Regions from separate parts of the Paenibacillus filicis genome, predicted to be linked through region 2. Evidence: a T-box and tRNA genes for the amino acid it is inferred to sense, from the RefSeq annotation. Region 2 holds a T-box; the other holds one or more tRNA genes.

Region 1 (3,415 bases), on a different contig from region 2:
TAAACAACAAGAGATTATAGATAAGTTCGGATACAATACAAAGAAAGCAATGATGTCATTGCACTTTTTAAAGTTTATTTCAAAATTCTATTCTACTGATTTTAATGACTTTTCTTCGTCTATTGTTTATCAGGGTGAAGAAAGGGAGTTTATGTTGAATGTCAAACATGGTGGTCTAGCATATAACCAGTTTATCGATTTAACTAAGGATGTGGAGGCAGAAACAAAACTCATTGAGGATGCATATATGTCTCAAAAAGTTAATCAAGAGACCAATAACAAGTTACAGAGATTGCTAAGATCCTTAATTAAAAATAATATTGATTTAGTATAAAAAGTACACTTTACATCTTTGAACATTAGGCAGAAAGCATGTTGTCTTTTATATTAAAGAGATTAATGATCAGCCATATAGACTTGAACTAATTAAATGGTGCATAATTTGGTTCAGAATGGAAAGGAACTTGCCAGTGAACCGCTGTAAAGTTTTTTTCTATGCGTTCGAGGCTGATTGTGGTTGTAAGGATGAGAATTTATCTATAAAAGAAGGAGTGCTTGAGCAGAATTAAAATCTGTAAAAATAAAAAAAGAAGTCAGAGACTTCTTTTAGTTACTTACTTTCTTTCCTAGGTGATGTTTGTATGCATGAAAAATAAAGCGTTCGTTTTGTAAATCTTTTAATTTTATGCCACCAAATAAATTAGTAACTTCAATAATTTCGAATTTTCTTCCGATTTTAAAAGGAATGTAGTCTAAAATTTTTCGTTTTGCGTTTTCAGCCTCTTCATATTTCTTTCGAGATGGTTCACCTAAGGTCCAAACTTCACCAATAGTAGGATTTCGTAAAGTTCCAGCCATTTAGCACCTCCTTTATAGTAGATTTTACAATAAAAACTTACCTTGAACAACTAGGTACACATTATTAAATATTTCAAATTATTGCACAAAATAGAATTTATAAATAAGAATAAAAGTCGAATTTTATAAGAATAAAAAATGTAATTTAAAGTATTTTGAAAATGCTATATTAACTACACAAAAAAAGCAGCTGCTTCGCAAAAGAATAGGAGTACATCAAATGAATAAACCTCCTTTGTTACTTTCGGTTGAGATAATTGTGAAGCAAATGGGATTAAACATAAAGAAAGCAATTGAATCAATTAAAAGTGACAAAGGATGAATTTATATTCTGGATCTTTCGCCTAGAGGCCGATGGCAACCAGCTCATAACTGGTCACATCATCGCAAGTTCGAATCCTGCAAGATCCACTGAGCGGATATGGTGGAAGGGCAGACACACAGCACTTAAAATGCTGCGGTAATGCACCTTGCGAGTTCGAGTCTCGCTATCTGTATTGCAACCACAGTTCATTCTAACAACAATTTTACTCTGATAAGTAGGTGATATGAATAGACAGTAGAGATCCACCGAAATCTTTCCTCTAAATTAACCAATAATTATAATATAAATTATGAGGAGAGATAAATAATAATGAGTAACCTACAACCTACATAGGGACAGTTTGTTCTTAAAGGAATCGTCACAGGCCTTTCAAATGACAAAGCATTTAGCGAAAGAAAGATGGGAGTAATCCTTGGCAAAAGATTCAGTTTGGTATCAAAACAAGTCCAGCAGAATTTGTCTACGTTGAGCTAATGGGATCAAAAACAAAAGAGGTTAATCTTGTATATCGCGATCCTAGTGATGGTAAGCGTGATAATAAAAATATCTAGAAAGTTACTTGGGGTGAAAGATACAAGGAACGGGATGACAATTTCGAGATTCAAATGAATATTAAAGCAGGTCTTGAGCGAGATGAAGAAGGAAAAAAGTAAAAGATAATAAAACATTAACTCCATTCGATACAGTGGATTATATTAAGAAGTATCTCAAAGACGGCGAATCAGTCTTTATTCGTGGAGCACTTCAGATCACTGACTACCAAGGTAAGCCACCACTGGGCCAAGACAGACATCGAATGGGCGTTAGAAAACGGTATGGTGAGCGGCGTGGCTCCTGGTAGGTTTAGTCCGGATACGACAACCACGGAAGAACAATTTCTGAAAATGCTCCTGATCGCTATAAAAGGAGTAGCGGAACAGCCGGAGAGTACAACTTGGAGCGCAACGTATGATACATTCGCCGCCGCGCATCAGTATCCGCTCCAAATCGAGCAGCACGATAAGCCGATTACACGAACGGCCGTTGCGGAGCTGCTAGCGGTCACACAGGGGTTAACGCAATTGGTGACCAAGCGATTCGGTATGTGCTCGACAAGCAGCTATCCCAGAGGAAAGCAGCCGCCATGGTCTAGGGCTATCAAGGCGGTGACCACCTGACGCGGGCGGAATCCGTGTGCTTCATCCGCAATGTCCTCATCATGGCTGAGTACAAAACTCCACAGCATCGGCCCGAGCAATTCACTCTACCCTCATACTAACCTCGCGGCATAGAAAAGATCCTCCGAAGCCCATCTGCGCATCCATGAAGACATATATGGCTTCATGCTCATAGCAGAAATCCAATTGAAGTAACCTATTTTGTTCGTCAAACGGAGACAGCTTCTCCTCATGAATACCTGTAAATTGAAAAGACACGGCGTAGGGGGAGAAATCTCCGGCTGTGTCTTTGATGGTTATGCGCAACGTTTTTCCCAAGCCCTCTTTCTCAACCCTCAGGTCAGCTTGGGTAATCTCAGCGTAATGAAACGGGGGAAACCAGCCAAGGGTTTGCATAACCTCATTGATTCCCATAATGGATGCCAGCGGAGAAAATAGTAGCTCAAATCTGAGCACTTCCTCCAAGCGCGATTCGTACTGAGGGCTTATGAACAATAACAACGAACCTGATTCATATTGGTTAACGACGGCTCTAAAAGCTGACCATGAAGGGGTACCAGCCTGCCCTGCAATAAGCTGAATCTGGTCATGCATGCGCAGCTTCATCGATGGATCCCCATGGATGTGTAAGCGAAAGGCCAGCGCTTCCTCTTCCTTGGGAAACTTGACCGTCTCACGTTCTACGGATAGAACATGAACACCCCAACCAGCAGATCTGAATAATTCCTCTCCCACCTCTACACCTCCAAGTCATTCCACCTGAACGATCTCAACCCGTTCCAGCATGCTCTCAGCCTAGTCAACAGAAAAGAATGAGGTAAACTTTGGGTAAAAAAGTTTAGACCTCATCGTTATTCTTCCAATTAATGTTATAATAACTATAGCTCATCAAGCTATTTCGATCAATACAAGGTGTACAGGCGTCGTTTATCGATTAGATAAAGGAGATGAGAACATGACAGCAAATGCCACAGCCGAACAAATCCGCATTATAGAATATGAACCATCCTACGCGGCAGCGGTTGCTGACATGTGGAACCTCAGCAAAGAAAGCTGGGGAGGCGGCACCGACCAG
Region 2 (3,415 bases):
ATCAGGCGACGGAATGGATCGGCCGGGCTGAGCAGCATGCCGTCAAGCTGACGGATTTTCTGGACCCCCGGCAGGCCTTCATCCTGAATTCGCTGGCGAATGCCCATCCTGACGTTCACGTCCGCTTTGAAGGCGGACATGAAGGCGCAGAACGCCGCCGGGCCATCGTCGCGCCGGACTATCGGGTGCTGGAGGACGAGGACGCGGGGATCCGGGTCATCGCGGTTAGCTCGCCAGACGATAGCTTGGCTGAGCTGGACCATGGCGACTACATGGGAGCCATCCTCGGGCTCGGGATGAAGCGGGACAAGATCGGTGACATTTATCCCCGCCCCGACGGCTGTCATATCGTGGTCGCCGCGGAGAGCGCCGACTATCTGTCCCTGCAGCTTAGTCAGGTGCACCGTGTGCATGTTCGCACCGAGATTCTAACAGCCGAGCGGCTTCAGCCAACAGAGACTAGGCTGGAGGAGCAGCAGCTTTCTGTCGCATCGCTGCGTCTGGACGGGATCGCGAGCGACGTATACCGCTTGAGCCGAGCCAAGGTTCTCGTGCCGATCAAGGCGGGCCGCTGCAAGGTGAATTGGAAGCAGGAGGAAGACCCCAGTAAGCCGCTCAAGGAAGGCGATGTCGTCTCCATGAAGGGCTTCGGGCGCTTCACGCTGCTGGAAGTGGAAGGCCTGAGCAAGAAGGGCAGGCACCGGATTCGAATCGGCAAATATGTATAATTGCCGATTTTTTTGTATGCGTGTGCAGGATTATGCTGGCAACTGTCGAATATAGCAGTACGCATGGATGCCGAATTGTCCGGGCCTAGCTTGTCAAATTTGCAGGAGGTGCAACAATGGCTTTAACACCGCTCGATATACATAACAAAGAGTTCAGTCGCTCGTTCCGCGGGTATGACGAGGATCAGGTCAACGAGTTCCTGGATCAGGTGATCAAGGACTATGAAGCGTTGATCCGTGAGAACAAAGAGCTGCAAAATCAGCTTGTGACGATTCAAGAGCGGCTGGATCATTTTGCAAACATCGAGGAAACACTGAGCAAGACGATTATCGTGGCTCAGGAGGCGGCCGATGAACTGAAGCTGAACTCCAAGAAGGAAGCGCAGCTTATTATAAAGGAAGCGGAGAAGAATGCCGACCGCATCATCAATGAATCCCTCTCCAAGTCCCGCAAGGTGTCCGTGGAGATTGAAGAATTGAAGAAGCAGGCGTCTATCTACCGTACCCGCTTCCGCACGCTGATCGAGGCGCAGCTGGAGCTGCTTAGCAAGGAAGACTGGAATTCGCTCGAACGGACTGAAATCGAGCAACCGTAAGGGGCGAAGTTGACGATACGCGGATTTTTGGATATACTCCTGTATGAGTTGGAATAATCGAAAGCGATGACTGGGACGAGTACTTGGCGTCCGGCCGATGCAAGCGAACCGGGGGCTGGTGGGAGCCCGGACTTCGGCAGCCAAGGAATATCACCCAGGAGCGTCTCTTGAACCGGAATGGAAGTAGAGAGCATCGGGTGATCCCGTTATCGATCGCCAAGCGAAGACGTGAAGCAAGCATGCAGAGGTGTCTATGTCACCTCGTCATGCCTAGGCCTGCGTCTTAATCAGGGTGGTACCGCGAGACTTCTCGTCCCTTTGGGATGTGAGGTCTTTTTTTGTTGAACCTTAGTAAGGAGTGAAAAGAAGCGATGTCAAACGTAGATTATGGAAAAACGCTCAACCTGCTTCAAACGGAGTTTCCGATGCGCGGGAATTTGCCTCAGGCGGAGCCCAAGCTGCAGCAGCATTGGGATGAGGTGGATATGTACAAGCTGGTCCAGGAGAGCCGCCGGGGCAAGCCTAAATTTATCCTGCACGACGGTCCTCCGTATGCCAACGGAGATATCCATATCGGTCACGCACTGAACAAAGTACTGAAGGACATTATCGTACGCTTCAAGACCATGCAGGGCTATGATGCTCCTTACGTACCGGGTTGGGATACACACGGTTTGCCGATTGAGCAGGCCATCGCCAACGGCGGGAAGGTCGACCGCAAGAAGATGAGCGTGACAGAGTTCCGCGATTACTGCAAGGAATATGCGCTGGAGTGGGTCGAGAAGCAGAAGAAGCAATTCCGCCGTCTCGGCATCCGCGGCGATTGGGACAATCCGTATGTGACGCTCCAGCCGAAGTACGAAGCGCAGCAAATCCGCGTGTTCGGCGGCATGGTGAATAAAGGCTACATCTACAAAGGCTTAAAGCCTGTTTACTGGTCCCCTTCCTCGGAGAGCGCACTTGCCGAAGCGGAGATCGAGTACAAGGACAAGACTTCGACGTCCATCTATGTAGCGTTCCAGGTACAGGATGGGAAGGGTAAGCTGCCGGAGGATGCGTCAATCGTAATCTGGACGACCACGCCGTGGACGCTGCCTGCGAACCTGGGGATCAGTTTGCATCCGGACTTCGACTATGTGCTTGTGGAAGCGGCAGGACGGAAGTTCGTGCTGGCCCAAGGACTGCTGGAAGCGGCAACCAAGGAAATCGGCTGGCCCGACGTGAAGGTGCTCTCGACCTATAAAGGAAGCGAGCTGGAGCATGTGCTGTGCAAGCATCCGCTGTATGACCGCACCTCGCTTGTAATGGTAGGAGAGCATGTAACGCTTGAAGCCGGTACGGGCTGCGTTCACACGGCCCCTGGCCACGGGGAAGACGACTTTGCCATCGGCCAGAAGTATAACCTCGGCGTCCTGTGTCCGGTGGACGATCAAGGACATTTCACCGCAGAGGCTCCGGGCTTCGAAGGCATGTTCTACGAGAAAGGCAATAAGCTGATCACGGACATGCTTCAGGAGAGCGGCCACGTGCTCCAAGCTACGACGATCCAGCATCAGTATCCGCACGACTGGCGGACGAAGAAACCGGTCATTTACCGGGCGACCGAGCAGTGGTTCGCCTCGATCGATAAATTCCGCCAGGAGATGCTGGATGAGATCAAACGGATCAATTGGACGCCGGAATGGGGCGAGATCCGTCTGCACAATATGATTGCCGAGCGCGGCGACTGGTGCATTTCCCGTCAGCGTGCCTGGGGCGTGCCGATCCCGATCTTCTACTGCCGCAGCTGCAATGAGCCGCTCGTGAACGAAGCGACGATCGAGCATGTAGCGGGTATCTTCGAAGCCGAGGGCTCGAACGCTTGGTTCGAGCGTGACGAGAAGGAGCTGCTGCCGTCCGGAACGGTATGTTCCTGCGGACATGATCATTTCCGTAAGGAAACGGATATTATGGATGTCTGGTTCGACTCCGGCTCCAGCCATGTAGCTGTGCTGGAATCGCGTGAGGAGCTGCAATGGCCGGCCGATCTGTACCTGGAAGGCTCGGACCAATACCGCGGCTGGTATAATTCGTCGCTGATCACGGGTGTCG

The links. A T-box is a leader RNA that pairs with one kind of tRNA and senses whether it is charged. The one in region 2 lies ahead of ileS (isoleucine--tRNA ligase), so its partner is inferred to be a tRNA-Ile.
Region 1: it encodes a tRNA-Ile, which carries the amino acid that the T-box ahead of ileS (isoleucine--tRNA ligase) is inferred to sense. The anticodon was not compared.

Annotation. Positions count from the first base shown of each region.
Region 1 is NZ_JBBPCC010000039.1:9,153-12,567, reverse strand. It holds gene WMW72_RS34240 (DNA polymerase beta superfamily protein) at 1-334, shown strand, start outside; gene WMW72_RS34235 (hypothetical protein) at 607-858, opposite strand; tRNA gene WMW72_RS34230 (tRNA-Ile) at 1,192-1,269, shown strand; tRNA gene WMW72_RS34225 (tRNA-Leu) at 1,274-1,355, shown strand; gene WMW72_RS34220 (S-layer homology domain-containing protein) at 1,918-2,340, shown strand; gene WMW72_RS34215 (Imm50 family immunity protein) at 2,422-3,075, opposite strand; gene WMW72_RS34210 (GNAT family N-acetyltransferase) at 3,296-3,415, shown strand, end outside.
Region 2 is NZ_JBBPCC010000011.1:90,396-93,810, forward strand. It holds gene WMW72_RS17700 (YlmH family RNA-binding protein) at 1-728, shown strand, start outside; gene WMW72_RS17705 (DivIVA domain-containing protein) at 845-1,324, shown strand; T-box leader at 1,382-1,645, shown strand; gene ileS (isoleucine--tRNA ligase) at 1,696-3,415, shown strand, end outside.